Regions from separate parts of the Paenibacillus sp. P46E genome, predicted to be linked through region 2. Evidence: a T-box and tRNA genes for the amino acid it is inferred to sense, from the RefSeq annotation. Region 2 holds a T-box; the other regions hold tRNA genes.
What was found. The T-box of region 2 lies ahead of A3849_RS11730 (arginine--tRNA ligase). A T-box ahead of a tRNA ligase gene usually reads a tRNA of that ligase, here a tRNA-Arg.
Positions count from the first base shown of each region.

Region 1 (7,850 bases), on a different contig from region 2:
CGGTATGTGAGGCAATCACAGGCGCCTGTGAGAATCTGCAGGCCTCCAGTGTGGTCTGTTTGCCGCAGTGCCCGGTATCCACGATGATCCCCAGCTGATTCAAGCGTTCCACAAAACGCACACCAAAATTGGACAATCCGCCATTTGCCTGTTCTGCACAGCCTGAACCAATCAGGTTCTGATTGTTATAGGTCAGCTGGAGAATTCTCAGACCAAAGCTGTGCAGGTCATCCAGCAGCTCCAGGTTTTTACCCAGTCCATCGGTTTCCTGCGCAGTGATAATTCCCGCTTTCCGGCCATCACGCTTAGCCTTGCGGATATCTTCAGCCGTCAAGGCTTTGACCAGCCAGGGCGAGGAATCGAACTGCAGCTGCACTTCAGCCATGCTAGTGATGATACTCCCCCCATCATTTAGATGGAGCTCACGGTTGCCGGCCGTAATTCCCGACTTATACCACTCCTCCTTGTACTGGGGGATCTCACCGCTTGCGGACAGCTTCGTTACCCACTTGGCGGGCATAGCACTGAAGAGCATGGGATCGTCCTTATAAGGCTCACACAGCTCATGAATCTTCCGGGAGATGTCCTCCGGGATCACGCTTGGCGACAATGGCCCCTGAAACAGCAGATCAATATTAATGTTCTCATCATGAAGGCGGCGTGCCCGCTCCTCTTGCTCCTCACTTAATTTGAAATCATACAAGCTCTCAGGTTCGTCCATGGATACCCTCCTCCTAAAATGCAATCTCGATACCTTTATTCAATAGAACCGCCTGTTCATAAACGTAATGGGCAGCGGCCAGATCTTCAATGGCAAGCCCCAGGCTTTTGAACAGTGTAATTTCCAACTCACTGCTCCTGCCCATACCGCTGCCGCACAATAATCCGCCGATCTCACCAACAATATGCCCGGAGGAGATAGCACCCTCAGCCAGTGGAATCAGATAGTCTCCCGCCTCATGGACAGCAGACTCCAGCCGGTCCACATAGAGCCTTGACCCGGCAACCAGCGTCGTATCCAGTTCGCGGTCCATCGGCCTGCAAGCGCCTACCGCGTTAATATGTACTCCCGGCTTGACCCATTCTCCGAAGAGGACCGGCTGCGTGGATGCCGTAACGGTGCAGATGATATCTGCATCCCGGACTGCATCCCGGACGGATTCAACCGCGCTGATCTGCACCCCCCACTTCCCGCTCATCACTTCCGCAAAGCGCTCTGCTTTGCCCTGCGTTCTCCCCCATACCTTGACATACCTGATTCGGCGGACCTGCAGCATTGCCTCCAAATGACTCTCGGCCTGCTCACCGGTCCCTATTATCGCCAGGACTTCTGCATCTCCCCGAGCCAGCAGCTGTGTCGCCACGGCACTGACCGCAGCCGTACGAATCGCTGTAATCGCCTGTCCATTAACTATTGCTCGGAGACTCCCCGTGGAAGCATCGAATAATGAGACAGCCCCTTGATGGGAGGGCAGCCCCAAGCTATGGTTATGCGGGAATACGCTGATTATTTTGGCTCCTGCCACGGCCTCCCGCCGCAAATACCCTGGCATCAGACCCATAAGATTCCCCTCCTGCAGGGGCAAGACCTGCCGCATGCTCTGCACCGCCTCACCGCGTGCTAGATCCGTCAGCACCTCTCCCATTACCTGGATCGCTGCCTTCATTGTCAATATCTCCGCTGCTTCGCTTCCACCTATAATCCTCACTCCTGTTCCCTCCCGTTTACCAAGTAATAGCAGATTACACAAATGCCCAAATGTACTGATGACTATAAAAATACAATCATACTTATCTTTCTAGGCCATCATTTGCTATACTCTATATTAGCGAAAAAAGTTAAAAACTAAAACAAAGGGGTAATCCTTGATGATCATTCAGCCAAAAACGCGCGGCTTCATTTGCACAACCGCCCATCCGGAAGGGTGCGCCAAACAAATACAGGAACAAATTGATTACGTAAAAGCACAAAAGAAGTTAACCGGACCCGTGAATGTGCTCGTTATCGGTGCCTCCACCGGATATGGTTTGGCTTCCCGGATTGCTGCCGCTTTTGGAGCCGGAGCCAATACGATTGGTGTATTCTTTGACAAGGCTGCTGAAGGAGTTCGCACCGCTTCTGCAGGGTGGTATAATTCTGCCGCTTTTGAACAGGCAGCCGCAGAGCAAGGCCTCAAATCCCACAGCATCGTTGGGGATGCCTTCTCAGATGCCATCAAGACCACAACAATTGACCTTATCAAGGCGGAATATGGCACAGTTGATCTTGTAGTGTATAGTGTCGCTTCCCCGCGCCGTACCCATCCCGTAACAGGCGAAACCTTCTCCTCCGTAATTAAGCCGGTAGGCACTGCCTATACGAACAAGACCATGAACTTCCATACCGGAGAGGTCTCAACGGTGACTATTGAACCTGCTACAGACGAAGAAGTCCGCCAGACAATCGCCGTTATGGGCGGGGAAGACTGGGGAATGTGGATCGATCAGCTACAAGCAGCCGGCGTGCTGGCAGATGGGGCAACCACAGTAGCCTACTCCTACATCGGGCCAAAAATTACCCATCCGATTTACCGGGACGGAACCATTGGACAGGCCAAAAATGATCTGGAGCAGACTGCTATCGCGCTGAATCAGAAGCTGGCTGCCTTAGGCGGCCGTGCTTTTGTATCGGTTAACAAAGCACTTGTCACGCAGTCCAGCTCGGCAATTCCAGTGGTTCCGCTGTACATTTCTGCACTGTATAGAGTGATGAAGGATAAGGAACTACATGAAAACTGCATCCAGCAAATGTACCGTTTGTTCGCAGAGCATTTGTATAATGGCGGCGAAGCGGCGGCAGACGGCAGCCACCTGATCCGTATCGATGATTGGGAAATGCGCGAGGATGTGCAAATCGAGGTTATGAGACGCTGGAACGAGCTCGAAACCGACAATGTCCCTGAACTGGCAGACCTTGAGGGCTATCGCGAAGACTTTTTCCATCTGTTTGGCTTCCAGACCGAAGGTGTGGATTACGAAGCCGATACCGATCCTTCGGTAGAGATTCCCAACCAGGTTTAAAGCTTCTTAATATTCCGCCTCACACCTGATAAATAAGCCGCTCCCTGAAGTTCGAGGGGGCGGCTTATTTACGTTTTCTATTTTTTCACAACGATCTGTTCCAACTCAATCGCTGATTATATCCGTATTTTTCAAAACATGAATATCACTCTTGTCAATTATATATCTAGATGATATATTACAATACGATATAGATCGCATTGGTATATAAAAGGAGATGTATTCATGTCTATTTCATTATTAAAAAGGTTTCTTAAGCAGCCTGTCACTATTGTCGGAATTATCACTGCACTCTTATTCCAGGTTTTCTTCAGCTTAATTTGGGTGACAGGGTACGATCATGTTAGTGACCGTGTAAACCAAATGTCCATTGCTATTGTTAATGAGGATGGCACCGCTGCTCAGCCAATCATTGATGGAATTAGCAGCTCATTGAAGTTCCGGCTCGAGACTGACCTGACCTTGCAGGAAGCGAAGGATGCGATGAACCGCCGTGATATCCGTATGATTATCAATATCCCGCAAGGGTTCACCAAGCAGCTGAGTAATCCAGAGGAACAAGCCGAGCTGGACTACTTAATCAACCAATCCAACCCGCAGATGGTGTCCAATGCCATGCAGACGGTAGCCGCTCAAATCACTGCCGCATTGAACAAGCAGACTACTGTGCGAGGCCTTCAGCAGGCGCTTGAAGCCATGCAAATTCCGGCCGCACAAGCCGATATTTTGAAATCCGGCATCTCGTCCCGCATACATGCCAATGTGAAGATCACTAACCCTGCTACTAACTTTGCCCAAACCATGGTCCCTTTGATGATTGTTACAGCCTCCTTCACCGGCTCCATGCTGCTTGCTATGAACCTGAACCGCGCTTCGATAGTTCTCTCTTCCCAGGCAGGCAAATGGCAGCGGTTCGCCGCACGCTTTATTATTATGGGTACCGTAGCCTTCCTGGCCTCTCTGATCAGCACTACACTGATTAATAGCCTAGGCATCCCGTTCACTACAGGATATTTCGCTACCTGGATGTTCGAATTCCTGATCATTCTAGCCTGTATGACAGTTGCACAGCTTAGTCTCGTACTCTTTGGAGATGCAGGCGCCTGGATGAACATCGGTCTGCTCTCCATTCAGATGCTGTCCTCCGGTGCGACCATTCCCCGCGAGATTCTGTCACCATTCTATGTCTGGATCGGCCAATTCTTCCCGGCCCGTTACGCCGTGGATGGCATGTTGGATCTCGTGATCGGCGGCCAGGGAATCAGGCACGACGTGCTCGCTCTCGTCTATATCGCAATCGCCTGCACCCTGCTCTCCGCTCTAGTGACTGTAGTCCGCCGTGCCCCCAAAAAGATTCCTGTAGAAGCAGCAAGCCCTGCATCCTCCTAAAACAAAAGAACAAGTCCGTGTCTCCTATACGGGCTTGCTCTTTTTCATAGCTACATATGAATAAAAGATAGGCTGCTCTTGTTCTAGCTAATAATTAAACTGCCTTCTGAACGTGGCGGCCATTCTTCATAAAGATGCTTTCGGCACACCTCCAACAGGGCAGTATAACTGTCCATGAAATCAAGCTGCTTCAGAATATCCAGATAGCTTTTTAATTTCGTGGTGTCCTGGCTTTGCTTTAGGCAGACTAATGTAATTTCATAGAATACAGAGGTCACAATCTTGTCGTACAGCAGGTTTGTTTTGTCAGCTAACGGTAATGCCCGTTTGAGAAAGAATAGGCTTTTCTCATAATTCCGCTCAGCGAGACAGATATTCGAGATGTTTTGGAGTAAATGTTGTTGAATAGTTCTACTCTCGGCAAAGGAACGATATTTATCAAACTCATGCACAGCCCTTTGCCCAAAAAAAATGGCATCATCACTGCTTAAAGTGAACAGGAAGTTGTTTAGCAGTTTGAACTCATACAAATACCAGGTATCCACCTCAAGCAAATACGGCTTGATAGTATTGGCTACTTCACTTATCTGCTTGATTTGATCTTCATGCCCATACTGGATCAGCACTCCCTGCCCAAGTAAATACAAATGGTAAAAGGCATCTGTTCCCGTACTCCGATACATCGCAAGGCATTCATGGCTAGTCTCCCTAAGCTTTTCAAAATCATACCGGTTCCCGGCTTCAACCAACGTAAGATGCAGTGTCCGTTTGATCGGCTGAGCGAGATCCTGATGCAGAAACAGCAGCTCTTCAAGAGACATCTCCAGTTTATCCAGAAGTAGAATCAGCTTGTCATAACCCGGATAATACTTCCCTCCCTCAAAACGCGACAGATTGGAGCGGCTCATAATTCCCTGGGCAACCTCAGTTTGATTCATCCCTTTGGACCTTCGAATCTGTTGAATCGTTGTACCTAGATACATCCTTTCCCTCCACTTTTGTTGTGAGTATACAGCACAATTCTCCAGCCTTTTTTTCATTGTATGCTACATTCGACGCAATGAAAATACATTACGGCAGAGAAGGAAGAGAATAAGAATGAGCATATATCGGAATCTGAACAGCACAGTTTGGAATATCCTCATAGGAACCCTTTTTACGAGAACAGCACTTTTTATGAGCACTCCTTTTCTGGCGATCTTTTTAACGAATCAAAAGGGCCTTTCCCTCCTGGATACAGGTTATATCCTCAGCATAAATCCACTCATCAATGTTTGTTTCGGCGGTTTTGGCGGATTCCTGGCAGATAAGCTTTCTTTGAAAAGAATTGTGGAGTACATCCCCATTGTCTGGGGAACCGTGTTCATACTCTTTTATTTTGCCGATAGTTCTTGGCATTTCCTCCTGCTCAGCGGCCTTAACGGATTATGCTACTCAATCTTTGAACCAGCAAGCAAAAAAATACTCTCTACCCAGACTCCCCGGGAGAATCGGCTACTGGTATTCAATCTGAGGTATGCAGCGATTAATCTCGGTGCTTTTGTCGGTCCACTACTAAGCCTGCTATTTAACATGAAAATGACATTATTTCCTTATGTACTCCTCGGCATTCTGTACATTCTATACGGGATATCCACACGCTTCTTCTTCCGCGATCTGCCGGGTATACATGTGTCTGAACCGCAAAAAGCGAAGTACAGCGCCCATGCCTTCAAACTACTCCTACAAGACCATGTTTTCCTCCTGCTGTTAGCCGGTATGAGTTTCTCCTTCTTCGGCTACTCTCAGTTGAACGCGACAGTGTCACAGTATCTGGCCAATACTAGTTCCTTAACCAACGGCGTTCAGCTATACTCTACCTTGTTATCAGCTAATGCCTTTATTGTTCTCGTAGCCCAGTTTGCAATGCTTCGTTGGATATCCAACTGGAACCCCTTTAACGTTGTACTGCTCAGCAATTTACTGATCAGCATGAGTTTTTTGTCCTTCCTTTTTACCGCTACCTCATTTATAGTTCCACTGATATTCATCCTACTTTTCAGTCTGGGAGAACTATTAATAGGTGCTCGCTTCGATACAATGGTAGATGAGCTTGCCTCAGAATCAGCCAAAGGCTTATATTTCGGCTGCTCCGAGTTCGTCAAAATCGGCACTATCGGAGGTCCTATCCTGGGAACGCTTCTGTTGAATCAATTCGGCTTCCAATCCGGATTCTCTGTATTCGGACTAATATGCCTCATATGCATAATCGGCTCCGGACTCATTGTTCTATCCAAATTCAAGCATCAGTGGAACATATTCAATACATAAGATAATTCCCACAAAATAAAAATAGCCTTGCACACCGCTAAAAGCGATTTACAAGGCTACTAAAGTATACCGGCGAGAGGACTCGAACCTCCACGGTTTCCCACTCGATTTTGAGTCGAGCGCGTCTGCCATTCCGCCACGCCGGCGAATTATTAGTTAAAAGATAAATGGCGCGCCCTGAGAGATTCGAACTCCCGGCCTTTTGATTCGTAGTCAAACGCTCTATCCAGCTGAGCTAAGGGCGCAAATTATGGAGCGGACGACGGGAATCGAACCCGCGACCCTCGCCTTGGCAAGGCGATGCTCTACCGCTGAGCCACGTCCGCACACGGTATGTATAGCATTCATTTCTTAAGTAAGATACCTCAACGAACCCTTAATGGATTATCGTCTCTAAAAAAGTGTAATAATGGCGGAACCGACGGGATTCGAACCCGCGATCTCCTGCGTGACAGGCAGGCATGTTAGGCCAACTACACCACGGTTCCAAATTGGTTGCGGGGGCAGGATTTGAACCTGCGGCCTTCGGGTTATGAGCCCGACGAGCTACCGGGCTGCTCCACCCCGCGTCAGTAATAAAAAATTCTATTCAATAATGGTTCCCTGGTGGAGGCTGAGGGGTTCGAACCCCCGACCCTCTGCTTGTAAGGCAGATGCTCTCCCAGCTGAGCTAAGCCTCCATTGAAAGAAGCAACTTAATGATCTTAACACATTCTCACGCAAAATGCAAACATTATTATAACCTTCAAATTAAAACAATGACTCGTATGGGATTCGAACCCATGTTACCTCCGTGAAAGGGAGGTGTCTTAACCCCTTGACCAACGAGCCTTAATATTATTATTCTTTTCGACAACAAAAAATATTATATCAAGTTTAAATGGATAAAGCAATAAAAATATTTCATTTTGATTTCAACTGATTCTTGGCAGTAGTGTGATATCTAACAGCAATGCAATACACTCTACCACATCTTCAATTGACAGCCGCTCTGTGTCCAAATGATAGTGGAATACCTCATGGTTCAAGCCCTCAACACATCTATCAATTTGTTGGGCAGCCCATGAATTTTCCTCCTCTCCACGGCTTCG
Region 1 is NZ_LVYZ01000042.1:91,507-99,356, forward strand. It holds gene A3849_RS15260 (dipeptidase) at 1-721, opposite strand, end outside; gene A3849_RS15265 (ornithine cyclodeaminase family protein) at 735-1,709, opposite strand; gene fabV (enoyl-ACP reductase FabV) at 1,870-3,060, shown strand; gene A3849_RS15275 (YhgE/Pip domain-containing protein) at 3,286-4,449, shown strand; gene A3849_RS15280 (helix-turn-helix domain-containing protein) at 4,533-5,432, opposite strand; gene A3849_RS15285 (MFS transporter) at 5,548-6,759, shown strand; tRNA gene A3849_RS15290 (tRNA-Leu) at 6,827-6,905, opposite strand; tRNA gene A3849_RS15295 (tRNA-Arg) at 6,928-7,004, opposite strand; tRNA gene A3849_RS15300 (tRNA-Gly) at 7,011-7,085, opposite strand; tRNA gene A3849_RS15305 (tRNA-Asp) at 7,170-7,247, opposite strand; tRNA gene A3849_RS15310 (tRNA-Met) at 7,252-7,328, opposite strand; tRNA gene A3849_RS15315 (tRNA-Val) at 7,364-7,439, opposite strand; tRNA gene A3849_RS15320 (tRNA-Glu) at 7,519-7,590, opposite strand; gene A3849_RS15325 (AAA family ATPase) at 7,674-7,850, opposite strand, start outside.
Region 1: it has a tRNA-Arg gene. The T-box ahead of A3849_RS11730 (arginine--tRNA ligase) is inferred to sense a tRNA for this amino acid. The anticodon was not compared.

Region 2 (7,850 bases):
AGTTGTCCATCTCCGCGACATGCTCTTTTACGATCCGTTCCGCAACCAGTTGGCCGAGCCAGGCCGTATTGCCGTGGCCTTCCTCCAGTTCATGGAGAATGTCCGTCCGTTTATGGACTCTCTCCGGCTGCAGTGCATACTCCTTGTTGACGGCGGCATAAATATCCCAGCAGTAATCCCCGAAACGGACATGCTCTCCGGCCAGCGGCACATGAAGCAGGCCCACTACCGTATCCGCCAGTTGATTGCCCAGATCATCCACATAGTTGTGGACCTCCACGTTGTACCCTGTTTTCCGCAAAATTCTGACCAGCGCATCGCCGATACAGGAGTTTCTCAGGTGGCCTATATGCATAGATTTGTTCGGATTGACGCTGGTATGCTCGACAATTACTTTTTCCCCGCTGCCCGGAGGCAGTTCGAAGGAATAGCCTGCCCATTCCTGCCAGTTGATGTATATATTAATAAATCCCGGAGCGGCGATCTCGATGCGCTCGAACAATCCGCCGGCAACGCCCATCTGCTGAAGCTCTGCGGTGATTAGTCCGGCGATGGACATGGGAGCTTTGCGCAGTTTTTTGGCTAACTGCATGGCAATGTTGCTTGAATAATCACCGAAATCGGCGTTCGCAGGCTGCTCCAGCGCAATGGTTACCGGTTCTGCAGGTTCTCCCCCGAGACTACGGATTACTTTGTTTACGCTTTGTTCCAAATGGTTGCTAATCAGTTGACTTAACATTGGATTCCCTCCTTAAAAAATGCACTACAGCTGCAAATCCAAGAGGCCCGGTAAACACAAAAAAGCCCCGTCTCTAAAAGAGACGAGGGCATAAGCGCTCGCGGTACCACTCTCGTTGCCGAACACAGGGTTCAGCCACCTCACAGGTTAACGGCCTTCAGCCGGGGCTTCCTACTGCAAGTTCAGAAGTCCATCTCCCGGGTGCGCTTCATGACAGGATCTGTACCGGCTTACACTCTCCCGGCTCGCTGGGGACTAGGGTCCTGAATCACTACTTTCCCGTTCATCGAATGTGGATTGATTTTTATCAGTATAGCGAATTTTTGGGAGAAAGCAATAGCCATTTTGTGGTGAGGCCAAACCAGACATCAGGGCGCCTGAGATTAACCGATCAATCCGCAGCGGGTGCACCCGTTAGATTTTTAATGTCTGTCGAGCCGTATATCAGCAGGGCAATTACGATTACAAGCAGAATACCGCCGGCAAAGTCTTCTCCGTCAAAGCTGTCCATCCGTCAACGCGCCTCCCTTTCGTCATTTTTCCGGGCTTCAGGAGTTATCGGTTTTTTTCTTCAGGGCGGTCATGATTTCGTTCAGGGTCAAACTGCTGTTATCATCCAGAAAACGGACCAGCTTATCTACATTGTTAGAATTACCGGTGCTTAAATCGCCCAAGGATTTATACTTTCCCGTCAAACTGACGAATAGGGAAGCATCGGTATACATCTGGATAGAATCTACCCGCAGTTTGCCGGTCAGCAGCAGCACAGCCACTGTATATTCCAATCCTTTTGGAATTTGCTTGTTGGGATTAGCCGGTTGTTTGTTGGCACCGGTCTTTTTTCCCTTTCCAGGAGGGGGCATGGAATCTCCCTTCTTCCATAAAACAATCTATTTCTACACTCTATGCACTTGAGCTGATATCGGTGAATGGAGCCTGTCTTCTGTCCACACGGTTAGCCGCTTGCTCGAATATGAATATATTGTGCGACTAGGATCAAACACTGCAAGAGTCTTAGCTTCATAGACTGAATGGTGAATACAAGAAAGGAGGAATGGGACAAGATGGCTATTGTATCAACGGGCCCCCTGGAGAACAATACGGTTCTGGGGGTTAGACCCACACAGCTGGTGACGGTGAAAATGGTATGCAGAAATACAGTAAATGCTGTCACTGTAACCATTCAAGGGTATGTGCTTGGCACAACAAGAACGTTGTATGTAAATGAAATGATTAATATCGGACCCGATGAAGTTGTGACGAGAAATTATTTTGCTGATTTGGATGCCTTCGAGTTTGTGTTTACAACCGGTTCTGGAGATGTGGAGGCTGTTGGAATATCCGTGTGGGGCAAACAATCTTCTGGTCAGCTGGTCGGAACACACCGGGTCGTGGAACACGAGAAAACAAGTCAGGGTGCATAATACGAATCAAATTGGAAAATGAAAACAGAAACAGGGACCTTCCGGCGGTATAAGTGAGGAGGTCCCTGCTTAGTTATGTGGGATGATTATTTCCAGATGTGGATCAGATCATCAGAATCTCGCGGATATCCTGCTCCGTTAGGGAAGATAAGGCTTCCTGACCCGGCTCGATGACTTCATCGATCAGATTTTTTTTCTTCTGCTGCAGCTCGTACATTTTATCTTCTACCGTGCCTTGAGCAATCAGGCGGATCACCTGCACCACTTTCTTTTGTCCGATCCGGTGTGCCCGGTCTGCGGCCTGCTGTTCGACAGCGGGATTCCACCACAGATCATAGAGAATGACGGTGTCTGCTCCGGTCAGATTCAGGCCTGTCCCCCCGGCTTTGAGCGAGATGAGGAACAGGTCCCTTTCTCCTTCATTGAAAAGTCCACACAGTTCAACCCTCTTAGAAGCAGGAGTATGGCCGTCCAGGTAGAAGTGTGAAATCCCCTGCAAGCCCAGCTCGCGGCTGATCATCCCAAGCATCTCGGTGAATTGCGAGAAAATCAACATCCGCTTGCCGGAGCTGCGGCATTCCTCGATAATCTCCAGCAGTTGCTCGAATTTACCCGATCCGCCCGTATAGCCTTCCACAAAAAGTGCAGGGTGACAGCATAACTGGCGCAGGCGGGTAAGTCCGGCAAGCACCTTGATTCGCCCATTACCGAACCCATTGCCGAATTCATCGCTGTCCAGATGCTTCAGCGCTTCCTTCCGCAGTCTGGCGAGATAGGCGACGTACAGCTTTTTCTGCTCCGGCAGCAGCTCGGAGGCCTGAAGGGATTCGATCTTCTCCGGCAGCTCTTGGAGTACATCACTTTTCAGGCGGCGCAGCAGAAACGGGCGGATCCGCCTGGCGACAGTCTCCCGGGGCAAATCGTGAAAGGCTTTTTTGCCCGGGAACAGTCCGGGAAACACGACGCCGTAGATCGACCAGAGATCCTCCAGCGCATTTTCGACCGGGGTTCCGGTGAGGGCGAAGCGGTAGCGCGCCTGCAATGCTTTTACCGCCTGTGCCGTCTGGGTGGCATGGTTCTTGATGACCTGCGCTTCATCCAGGATGAGTGTATGGAAAGAACGCTTAACGTACAGCTCGACATCGCGGCGCAGCAGCGGATAGGAGGTGATCAAAACATCACAGCCTGCTGTATTCCGCAGCGTCCGTCTCCGTTCGGTCAGGTCCCCGTCGGCGATAGCCGCTTGGATCTGCGGAGCAAAGCGCTTCAGCTCATTCTGCCAGTTGTAGAGCAGGGAGGCAGGCGCAACAATAAGCGCAGGCAGCCCGGTCTTGCGGATATCTTCCAGCTCTGAGAGCAGGAAAGCGATGCTTTGCAGCGTTTTGCCCAGCCCCATATCATCGGCCAGGATGCCTCCAAAACGGTAGTGAGCCAGCGTCTTCAGCCACTGGAAGCCATACTGCTGGTAATCCCGCAGCACCGGAGCTAGTGTCTCCGGGAGCGGAAAGTCAAGATTCTCCGGACTGTGCATGTTCGCCAGAAGACGGCGGAAGGAGCGTCCAATACGGATAGCATCGGTACCTCCTTTGCCAGTATCGGCATCCAAGTGAAGGCCCTGGATTAAAGGCAGAGAGAATTCTGCGGCAGGGATATCGGCAGTCCCCATTCCGAGCTCGTTAATGAGTGCAATAATTTCCTGGAACTCGGCGGTTTCCAGCGGCAGCAGTGCCCCGTCCGGCAGGCGGTAATATTTGCGCTTCTCCTGCAAGGACTTCAATACCAATACGATATCTGACTCGGGAATGCCGTCCATACCGAATTTGAAATCAAGCCAGTCGGTTTTTTCATTCCAGGTCAAACTGGCCTTAGGGACGTACGTACCGGTAGGCATCCTCAACTTGACAGCAGTAGTCGCGTATACCTGCAGCAAGGGCTCCAGCAATGGAATCGTATGGTACAGGAAGTCATATTCCCCTTCCTCGTCGTTCATAATATAGCCGCTGTCCGTCCGGGCAAAAGACTCATGGGCCATCAGCTCCAGAATCCGCTGCTCGGTTTCACTATCCCGCATGAGGATGACTTCATCGCCACGGTCCCGCACCTGCTCCTCCAGCGGATTGATAACAATCGTTCCGTACTGGAATTCAAGCCCGGCCAGCAGCCGGTCCCGCACCCGGTCCAGATAGAGTCTGGCTTGCAGCTGCGTTTGTACAACCCGGTCAGCAATGGCAGCAGCGATATGAACCTGTCCCAGCTTTTTGAGGCCGGGAATCACCTTGTCCATAAAAGGTTCCATCTGCCCTGGAGCGATAACGATCCCGTTGGTTCTGGACTCGGACAGCATCTTCTTCAGCTCAGAGAGACGTATGCATTCCTGCACCGGCAGCTTCAGCAGCTTGCTTTCAGACAGCACAAGCCCGTAATCCTCCATGACCGTAAGTTGTGCCAGTCCCTTAATGTCCAGCCGGTAGCCTTTTTCTTCAGCCTCATCAAACTGAAAACTTAGCTTAGGGAGCCCGCTTTCAATGGGAATGCCTGCGGTGACCGTGTCGCCAGCCTGCCAATGAACAGAAGAGGATGCTCCCAGAACAGGCAGAAGAGATTCCCAGAAAAAAGGCGGAATGGCCAGCACCCGCTCTCCGCCCAAATTTCCCGGATAGGAGGAATAAGGGGAGGTATGGCCTTGGTAGACCCGTTCATTCAGAAGAATCTCAATCAGCTTCAGCAGCACTGCATTGTCTTCCTTCTTGAAGCTGTGTTCTGCAGGGTCATAGATGAAGTGCTTGGAGAATTCAAAGGGTTCGCCGCGGCGGACGCGATCCAGAAATGCTCTTATTTTCTGGACAATGTAGAGGCGTTTGGGGCCAACCTTCAGTTCAAGGCCGAGCATGCGGTTGCCAAAGTTATAGGAAAAGGGTTTGCAGATAAATTCCATTTCCAGCGGGATTCTAACGTCTATATAGGCTCCTGCGCCGCTCGGGCGCTGACGGCTGTTCCCGAACAACCCCAGCATGCTGCTTACAAGATGCCGGTCATGTGATGTATCAGCTAAGTTTGGCGGATTACTCTCCGAATGACGGGGGAATAGCACGCCAGTCTTTCCTGTATACACCTCAAGATTGCTGAGGTCAGCCTCCGGCTCCGTTCCCGATGAGTGTCCATCCACGTCTTCCTCGGCATAGAGGATAGATACCAGAACAGCGGCAATATGCTTGCAAAACGGTCCACCGTGGGAATACGCGGGACAGGAGCATTTGCCGTTCACATCTCCGTCGCTGTCTATGGTTAGCGTGATATCGTAAGGCTCCAGTCCGTAGACAGTAGCCTGATATTTCGAATATTCCAGTCCCTCATTATCTTCTACGGCGGCCAGCCGGACCTTTCCAGCTTCATAATCCTCTGAGCCCCGTTCAAAAGCTGCCTTACCGCACAGCAGTCTGATTACCCGTTCCGGCACATAAAAACTCACCGCATGATCACTTCCTTTTAACATATCCTTAATTCCTGGATTGCTCTAGCTTCCATATTAGCAGAACATGCGTACGCCTTCAAAGCAGGAATCAAGTGGAAACGGCTTCGCCGTCCTTTTAAAAGCTTATGCTTCCGAAGCAGCGATACTACGTATCGCTTTCAGGAATCCGTTTCAGCGAGAAATATAAGGATGATTTATAGCGTGAAACATATAAATCCTTATATTTAAAAAAAGCCATCCTGGGCCCGCAGATCTGCAGGCCCAGGATGGCCGTGGGTCGGACGACGCGCTTAACGCGATTGGATGAGTCCGGATTTCTGGAGCAGTCTTTGCAGCATCACGGCTGCCTCCGCTCTTGTAACATGGGATTGTGGAGCAAGCTCCATTCCGCTGCGGCCTGTGATCAGACCTGCCTGCAGGCTGATGGCAATACTGTCCAGCGCCCACGCAGAAGCTTCACCCGCATCGGAGAAGCCTCTCAGAAGTTCAGCTGTGCTGCTGCTTGTGAGCTTCGCTGAAAGTCCGGTGAGATGCATCGCCTCTGCAATCATGGTCATCGCCTGCTCGCGGGTGATGGAATCGCCGGGCCGGAAGGTACCGTCATCGAATCCGCTGATCAACTGGTGAAGGTAGGCGGTTTGCACCATACTGCTGTACCAGTCGGAGCTGCTCACGTCCTTGAAAGGAGCGGAGCCGTGAGCCGTGTTAAGTCCGAGTCCACGGACCAGAATCGCGGCGAATTCGGCGCGTGTCATCTCACGGTCTGGCAGGAAGTAGCCTTTCCCGCTGCCGTCAATAACCATCCTTGCCCCCAGGTCATTGACGGCCGTTTTTGCCCAGTGTCTGGACATATCCCTGAATTCCACCGGGTGGGTAACAACAGCATATGTGCTATTGGTGAGACTGCTGATGACCGCGTTATACCCCCCTTCCTGCTGTACAAACCGGGTGGGAACATGGCGCACGGTACCGTCCGTTTCAATCACAATGCCGGTAGCGCTGCTTACATCTGTACCGGCTGGAAGAGAGAAGATCCGTTTTACATAAGTGCTGAAGCCGGACAGGTTGGTGGTTTGACTGCCGTGAATGAGCTTTACCGAGAAGTCGAGCGGCTCGGCAAGGAAGGTAAAGCTATGTTGGGCAGCGGCAGCGCGGGCGTTGCTGTCCAGACTTGTATCCAGAGCGGCAATCTCAATTTGAATGCGCACCTCTGCTGCGGATACGTTCGCTCCGAGCTGACCTGTTATCGTATTCCAGCTGATATGCTGTAAGGGAATGATATAGGTTGCTTTGCCGCCCTGAACGGATAAAGAGGCCTGATTCTGCTGTAAATATCGAAGCACTTGTCCGTTAAGTTCTACGGTCTGTACTTCTGAACTGTTGACAAATTCTATGGAGATCTCGGCGCCAGGCGGCTGTGCACCCAGGATTCCTTCGAGCTTGCCTTGATCCAGGGATAGAATGGAGTGCTGCCTGTTATTCACCTGGACATTGGATATAACGCCCAGATCTACCGTTTTGCCGTTCACAAACATCAATACGCTGGGAACCCCCACTGCTGGTGTTGACGGTACACTCGGTGTCACCGGTGCTGGGGGTTCTGCAGGATCTCCGCTTCCGCTGGTTGGGGCTATTGGTGTTATAGGATTAGAAGCGGCAGACCCGGGACTCTTGCCTGCTCCGTTTATAGCTCTGACGGTAAACGTATAAGCCGTTCCATTCACTAATCCGGTTACGGTAATCGGACTGGCAGTGCCCGTTGCAACGCTGCCGCCTGGTGAAGCTGTAATCTCGTAGGAGGTAACGGCGCTGCCGCCGTTGTCTGCAGGAGGAGCAAAAGCAAGGGTCACCTGGCCGTCTCCTACAATGGCACTGAGTACGACCGGTGCCGCAGGAAACGTTCTCGGTGTAGCGCTGACTTCATTGGATCGCGCGCTGTCGCCGCCAGGATTGGCAGCCTTGACGGTAAAATAATAGGGGGTTCCATTGGTAAGTCCTGCAGCATCATAGCTATAGACCGAACCGGAGACTGAACCGGCGATTGTACCATAGGGTTGTTCGTACTTTCCAGGCACCGTACTTTGGTAGATGGTATATCCCGAGGCACCGGCTGCAGGTTCCCAGTGCAGGTTAATCATGCCGTTGCCGGGAACGGGGGTCTCCAGCACTGGTGCACCAGGCGCAGGGACCTGCGGCGTAGCGCTGACTTCAGCGG
Region 2 is NZ_LVYZ01000035.1:53,601-61,450, reverse strand. It holds gene A3849_RS11730 (arginine--tRNA ligase) at 1-739, opposite strand, end outside; T-box leader at 815-1,035, opposite strand; gene A3849_RS11725 (hypothetical protein) at 1,288-1,602, opposite strand; gene A3849_RS11720 (hypothetical protein) at 1,804-2,163, shown strand; gene A3849_RS11715 (DEAD/DEAH box helicase) at 2,267-5,656, opposite strand; gene A3849_RS11710 (cadherin-like beta sandwich domain-containing protein) at 5,926-7,850, opposite strand, start outside.

Region 3 (7,850 bases), on a different contig from region 2:
AGTTTTTTACTGACGCGGGGTGGAGCAGCCCGGTAGCTCGTCGGGCTCATAACCCGAAGGCCGCAGGTTCAAATCCTGCCCCCGCAACCAATTTGGAACCGTGGTGTAGTTGGCCTAACATGCCTGCCTGTCACGCAGGAGATCGCGGGTTCGAATCCCGTCGGTTCCGCCATCAATACACTGCTTCAGGGATGAGAATCCATTAAGGGTTCGTTGGAGCATAAGCTTCGTGAGGATTACATCGCAATCTCGCAACGAAGTGAAGAGTATCCCGTCGGTTCCGCCATTATTGTGGCATCAAGGTTTCAGGGATTGAGAATCCTATATTTCGAAGTATAGAGTATCCGCCCGATTCCGTGGTTTTGCTAATTATTAATATTGGGGATTAGCCAAGCGGTAAGGCAACGGACTTTGACTCCGTCATTCATAGGTTCGATTCCTATATCCCCAGCCATCTTCACCTCACAAAGTGGAGTTAAGATTTAGTATATTGAGAGCCATTAGCTCAGTTGGTAGAGCACCTGACTTTTAATCAGGGTGTCGAAGGTTCGAGTCCTTCATGGCTCACCATTTTTCTTCTAAAGTGTGCGCGTGTGGCGGAATGGCAGACGCACCAGACTTAGGATCTGGCGTTTTACGACGTGGGGGTTCAAGTCCCTTCACGCGCACCATGTTTTTGCGGACGTGGCTCAGCGGTAGAGCATCGCCTTGCCAAGGCGAGGGTCGCGGGTTCGATTCCCGTCGTCCGCTCCATATAGATTTTGCGCCCTTAGCTCAGCTGGATAGAGCGTTTGACTACGAATCAAAAGGCCGGGAGTTCGAATCTCTCAGGGCGCGCCATTATTATTTTACAAGAATATATTAACGGGATGTAGCTCAGCTTGGTAGAGCACCTGGTTTGGGACCAGGGGGTCGCATGTTCAAATCGTGTCATCCCGATTTTACACCTGTGCGGGTGTAGTTCAATGGTAGAACTTCAGCCTTCCAAGCTGATAGCGTGGGTTCGATTCCCATCACCCGCTTAATTGTTAATCAAGTAAACCCTTGTGGAGCAAGGGTTTTTTTTGTGCTTTTCACCATATTGTGTTTTTGCCGACAGTCAGAAAGTATAGGGAACTGATATTATTAGAGTGGCGAGCACAATTCATGAATACCAGGAAATTAAGGAGCCTACATCTATGACTGACAAAGTAATTCGGATCTTCAAAATTATCAACGCGATCCAATCCAGTCCAGGGATTACAGCCTCGGATCTGGCGATCAGATGCGATGTGAACATAAGAACTGTCTACAGGGATTTGGAGATCATAAGCCATTTTGCGCCAGTAACGAACGAGGGTAGAGGTACTGGCTATAGGTTTATGGGTAAGTTTTTTTTGTATCCGCTGGATTTCTCCGAGCAGGAGGCTATGGCCTTTTCTCTTCTACCTTCTATCTTGAATCAGGATAAAATTCCCCCAGGCTTCCATACCGCCTATGATAAGGTCATGGGCACACATCTCAAGGAAAAATCCAAGTCCAACGCAATACTTGAGAATATTGGCGATATTATTCAAATGGGTAAACCTGCTTACCGCAAAGAAAGCAGGAACTTCCTGCAGCCGATTATCGGCGCAATTGTGGAGCAGCGGAGTATTCGGGCAATTTATCATTCCCAGTCGCGCAATGCAATTACACAGCGTGTGATTGATCCGTATTACTTGATTCCGCGGGATCAGCGGTTCTATCTGATTGGGTACTGCCATCTTAAGGAGGCTATCCGGACCTTTCGTATCAGCCGTTTTCAGGAGGTGGAGGTAACGGATAAGGGCTTTGATAAAGGCGATTTCAATATTAAAAAATATCTGAAAAATACCTGGTCCATTGACCGTGGCAATAAAAATATCAAGTTCAAGGTGCGTTTTCATCCTGAGATTGCCCGTTATATTAAAGAAGAGGAGCTCTTTGTCCATCCATGGATGAACGATGAACAGGATGGCAGCCTGCTGTTTGAAGTGACTGTCAATAATGAGAAGGAATTCACCAAGTGGATTCTGCAATATGGCCCAAATGCAGAAATTCTGGAACCGGCGTCGGCCAGAGAAGGGCTAAAGGGTCAGCTTACCCAGTGGATGGAGCTTTATCAAAAGTGAGCAGGTACGATATAAGCGATTCCTGACTGGAAAGACTGCACATACAACAGGCATCAATGAGCGCAGGCTTTCGTCCCCGTCACTCACATGGCAGATGTTACTTAGAGCGTTATGGGGAACTCAAGCTTCTTTGCATGTAGAACAGATGTAGCTTATACCAGTGAATAGGTTATTTTTTTGTAACCCGTAGATCGAGAAACTTTTATCATCTTCGATGCGTCAAATAGATAGAAAAAAATGAGGATTTTAGCATATCCAGGAGGATGAGCTTGTGAAGAAGTTATGGATTACGATTGTAGTGGGGTTGTTAGTGTTTCCAATGATGTTTCAGTCCCCGGCTCAGGCGGATACACCCATTAGTATTATTATTGATGGAGTCCCATTGTCAACAGATCAGCCGCCTGTAATGGTAAGTGGCCGGACGATGGTACCGCTACGTGCAATCTTTGAAGCCTTTAATGCCAACATCAAGTGGAATCAGAAGACACAAACAGTAACCGCCACTAAGGATGATACAACGGTTATATTGAAGATTGGCTCCAAGATCGCTACGATTAACAATAAGACTGTAAGTCTAGATGTACCCGGTCTAAATTTGAAGGGCAGAACAATGGTACCGACACGGTTTGTAAGTGAAGCTATGGGTCGAGAAGTGGGATGGAACCCGAAGACCAAAGTTGTGACTATAACCACCTCGGTCCCGAACGTTGGAAATGCAGGTCCGGCTACTAGCGTAGCAGCGCAGGATGTAAGTGACTTTGGTGACGGCCGGGATCTGCAAGTTAGCTTCACCCGTGCGGCAGATGAGTCACTAGTGGATCATTACCGAGTTCTGATTGTTAAAGCAGGGTATATCCTTAATCTGTCATCAGCGCAAACGATAGCCTCATCTAATTATTCCGCTGTATTAGCAACAGGTTCCAATCCTACGATTAAATTGACTGCTACATCGAGAACGGTTGATGGCGACTTAGTTAAGAGTAATCAAGCTTATATAGCTTATGTCTTGACGGTCGGCAAGGGGAATAATACGAGTACGCTTTCTAGTGGGTCTTCCTCTATTACACTTGTGAATAACACTTCTGAATTTCTAAGCAATGTAAAAGTAAATGATATCAGCGACTACGGCGATGGGCGAGATTTATTCGTCAGCTTCAACAAGCTGTCAGATGAGACCAAAGTAAGTTCTTATCGGATATTTGTGATCAAAGCTGCGAATTATTCAACTTTTAATTTGGCGAAAGCAAACGCTGTCTCCACTTCTGATTCCATACAAGTTAGCAAGACGGGTTATAACATCTCTCAGATCTTGTCTTCAGGAGCCAAGGATGTGGATGGAGCTCTTGTTAAAACAGGGGTTAGTTATCGGGTGTTTGTCATGGCGATTGATAGCAGTAATGCAGCTAATAATGTGTTGTCTTCTGCTTCATCTGCAATTACGCTGTCAAGCGTAGGTATCACTGGCTTGAGTGTTAGCGACGTTAGCGATTATAATGATGGCCGTGATTTGAAGGTGTCATTTACTCATGCTACGGACGAAACCTATATTAGCCAATACCGAATCATAGTAGTACCTACGTCATATTACAGCAGCTTCAGCTTATCTGACGCGAATAATACATCGAGTGCCTACTATACAACTGTGAGTACATCAGGATCTACTACCAATCAAGTATTGAACTCGTCAGCAAGAGATGTACGCGGCAATTTGATAAAGAATGGCACTAGCTATAGAGTGTATGTGTTATCTATCGGAAGCGGGTCTTATTTAGGGGCTAATGTACTTTCGTCTGCTTCATCGGATATTATGTTGTTTAATGTTTCGAGCTTGAGTGCCGTTTCTAACTTGAGTGTTAGCGACGTTGACGACCATGGTGATGGCCGTGATCTGAAGGTGTCATTTACTCATGCCACGGATGAAACCTATATTAGCCAGTATCGGATTATGGTAGTGCCCGCGTCATATTCCAGCAGTTTCAGCTTATCTGATGCGAATAATGTATCCAGTACCTACTATACAACCGTAAGTACAACTGGATCTACTACTAATCAAGTGTTGACCTCGTCAACCAGAGATGTGCGTGGCACTTTGATAAAGGACGGAATTAACTATAAAGTGTATGTGTTATCAATCGGAAACGCGAATTACTCGGGGCCTAATGTATTGTCCGGGGAATCACCTGTCATAACCTTGTCGGGTAAAATCCCGGTTGTCTCTGTAACGAATGTAACGTATAGTGTGAACGATGGTAAAATACTGATAAGTTTCAACAAATCATCCATTGAGACGAATATCTCGGAGTACCGGGTATTGGTAGTTCCTTCTAAGCAAGGCTTTGGATCGACGGATGCCTTAGGGGTGCAAGCTTCGTTGTATAAGTCGATCGCTCCTAATGGAACGAATCCTTCAATTGTGACTGCGACAAGGGATGTTAACGGAGCTTTAATTACTAAAGGAAAAAAATATAAGGTATATATTCTTGCCGTAGCCAATAGCAGTGGTGTGCAGAATGGTGGTCTTTCAGATTCAACGGAAGAGTTTGAAATATAACTACGCTCAAGTGGAGACGGCTATACTATAAAAAGTAATCTAGCCTGTGCTACGCTGTTCCAGAAGGAACTACGCGGCACAGGCTGTTTGTATGAAGAAGCTTGTGAGAGCCGGGTTATATAGGCAGACGGGCAGAATGAAATAAAGCCCGGCCTTCACGGCCGAGGCTTATTCGTACCATAGGGGACAGGTTACTCGCCTTGCGGTATAGTCAGTCCCAGACCTTCAGCTATGCGCTGGCCGAACTCAGGATCTGCTTTGTAGAAGTGTCCGATCTGGCGGAGCTTGATCTCTTTGTTCTCGACGGGGGTCATGGCGCCTACAATATTGCGGATCAGGCGTGCACGTTCTTCTTCACTCAACAAACGGTAGAGGTCCCCGGGCTGAGTGTAGTGATCGTCATGATTATAGGCTACACTGTCGGCCTGCCCGGTGACTTCAAAAGCTGCCGGCTTGTGTGCAGGCAATTCTGTTGCTCCGCCGAAGCTGTTCGGTTCGTAGTAGACGGAACCGCCGCCGTTATTGCCATGAATCATTGCGCCGTCGCGCTGGTTATTGTTCACCTCGGCGATAGGGCGGTTAATAGGCAACTGATTGTGATTCGCACCTACACGGTAGCGGTGGGCATCGCCATAGGCGAAGAGGCGGCCCTGCAGCATTTTATCAGGAGAAGCTTCAATCCCGGGGACAAAGGAGCCGGGAGAAAATGTAGCCTGCTCCACTTCTGCAAAATAATTCTCCGGATTGCGGTCCAATACCATGCGGCCTACTTCAATGAGCGGGTAATCTTTTTGCGACCATACCTTGGTTACATCGAAGGGATCAAACCGGTAGGTATCAGCATCTTCTACAGGCATAATCTGCACATGCAGTCTCCAGGCAGGGAAATCTCCCTTATCAATCGCATTGAACAAATCCTCTGTATGATAATCCGGATTCTCTCCGGCGATTTGCGCGGCCAGATTCACATCGAGATTCTTTACGCCCTGCTCTGTTTTGAAATGGTATTTGACCCACACTGCTGCACCCTCGGCATTGACCCATTTGAATGTGTGGCTCCCGAAGCCGTGCATATGGCGGAGCGTAGCGGGTATGCCGCGGTCGGACATCAGAATCGTCACTTGATGCAGCGACTCCGGTGAAAGGGACCAGAAGTCCCAGACGGCATTGGGATTCTTCAGATGGGTCTGCGGATGGCGTTTCTGGGTATGAATAAAGTCCGGAAATTTGATTGCATCACGGATGAAAAAGACAGGTGTATTATTGCCGACCAAATCGTAATTACCTTCTTCGGTATAAAATTTCACGGCGAAGCCGCGCGGATCGCGAACGGTATCGGAAGACCCCAATTCCCCGGCTACTGTCGAGAAGCGGATGAACATGGGTGTACGTTTGCCCACTTCGGACAGAAAAGCCGCTTTGGTATATTGAGACAGGTCTTGGGTGACTTCAAAATAACCATGGGCTCCCGCTCCTTTGGCATGAACCACACGTTCGGGCACACGCTCCCGGTTGAAATGCGCCAGCTTTTCCAGCAAATGTACATCCTGCAGCAGTGTAGGTCCACGGGAACCGGCTGTCATGGAGTTCTGGTTATCCCCTACAGGAGCTCCCCAGCTGGTTGTAAGTCTGTTATGGCTCTCACTCATGAATAATCTCCACCTCATATTAAGATTTGAATTTAGAATAAGTATAAATACTATAATATCAAAAAAATTTAAAATATCAATCCTAAATTATAATTATTTTAAATAACCCTGGAGAATCAAGCATTTTCTGTTGCGCTGAGGCTTAAAAATGAACGATAATGGGGCTGTTGGAATTACAGGGAGTTTGGTCAGTTAGGGGGAGACAACATGCTGGATCGGCTGATTAGTCTGCCATTCACGATGACGGATGAGGAGCGCAGAGAACTGCACATCCTTACGCTTAACGAAAATATTTCCAGAGGCAAGTTGTTTGCCAAAATTATTATAGGCATTGAATCAGCTTTGGCAATCACTGACTTGGTAGCTTCTTTCGCTAAGGTGCACGATAGCTTTCATTTCAGCTTTTATTTTATCATGTATGTTTTCATGATCGGACTGAATGTGGCTTTTCTGCTGGGAGCTGCAGCCTATGAAAGAGATGCCAAGCAGGTGGAGGGCAGGTATCGGCTGTATGAGAAGCTGTTTATCGTATATGCGTATACTTTTGTGATTTGGGGTTCTGTCGTGACGTTGTCGGATCAGCGGCTATATGGGCAAGTGATGGCTTTTGTGATTAATCTGGTCAGCATTTCGGTCATCTTTTATTTCAATAACAGGATGGTGCTGTACCTGTATGGAGTCTCGGCAGGATTGCTGTATATCGGGCTCCCCTTGTTTCAATCGTCTTCGAATGTACTGATAGGCCACTACGTCAATCTGACTTTGTTCCTTTTCTTTACCTGGGTGGCATCAAGAATTCTCTATGTGAACTATTGCAGCAATTATTACAACGGGATACTGCTGGGGAACAGCCACCGGAAGCTGGAAGAGCAGGTCATTCAGAATGAAAAAGTACATCAGGAACTGGCCCGGGCCAACGGGGAGCTGCAGAGGTTATCGCTTATCGATGCGCTGACAGAAATTCCGAACCGCCGTGCTTTCGACCAAAGGATACAACAGCTGTTAAGCTCGGGCAAGGAAGCGGCCAGTATGGTTGCTGTATTAATCATTGATATTGATTACTTCAAATCATTCAACGACAACTACGGGCATGCTGAAGGGGATCGGATCATTAAAGAAGTGGCTCAGGTGATCCATGGGGAAATGGAGGGGGAGCGGCAATTTGCAGCCCGGCTGGGGGGTGAGGAGTTCGTCGTTGCAGCCTTTGATACCGGGGTGAGCGGGGCGATGGGGCTTAGTGAAAGAATCCGTATGCGTATTCAACAAATGTCGGTTCACCACGGATATTCCGAAGTCAGCTCCTATATTACAGTGAGCATAGGCGCCGCCGCAGGTGAAGCGACGAATCCGGGGGAGATTGCGCTGCTAATGGAGCTCGCAGATCAGGGGTTATATGTGGCGAAAACGAGCGGCCGCAACAGAGTATCCACCGCAAACGGCACAATCTAAAAATCCCGCCTGCAGCATTGAAGCTGGAGGCGGGACAAGGTTGCTAACGGTTAACCTTTGATATACATC
Region 3 is NZ_LVYZ01000030.1:125,882-133,731, reverse strand. It holds tRNA gene A3849_RS08410 (tRNA-Met) at 14-90, shown strand; tRNA gene A3849_RS08405 (tRNA-Asp) at 95-172, shown strand; tRNA gene A3849_RS08400 (tRNA-Gln) at 380-454, shown strand; tRNA gene A3849_RS08395 (tRNA-Lys) at 495-570, shown strand; tRNA gene A3849_RS08390 (tRNA-Leu) at 588-671, shown strand; tRNA gene A3849_RS08385 (tRNA-Gly) at 679-753, shown strand; tRNA gene A3849_RS08380 (tRNA-Arg) at 764-840, shown strand; tRNA gene A3849_RS08375 (tRNA-Pro) at 866-939, shown strand; tRNA gene A3849_RS08370 (tRNA-Gly) at 952-1,022, shown strand; gene A3849_RS08365 (helix-turn-helix transcriptional regulator) at 1,179-2,132, shown strand; gene A3849_RS08360 (copper amine oxidase N-terminal domain-containing protein) at 2,404-4,683, shown strand; gene katA (catalase KatA) at 4,875-6,332, opposite strand; gene A3849_RS08350 (GGDEF domain-containing protein) at 6,540-7,781, shown strand; gene glgP (alpha-glucan family phosphorylase) at 7,832-7,850, opposite strand, start outside.
Region 3: it has a tRNA-Arg gene. The T-box ahead of A3849_RS11730 (arginine--tRNA ligase) is inferred to sense a tRNA for this amino acid. The anticodon was not compared.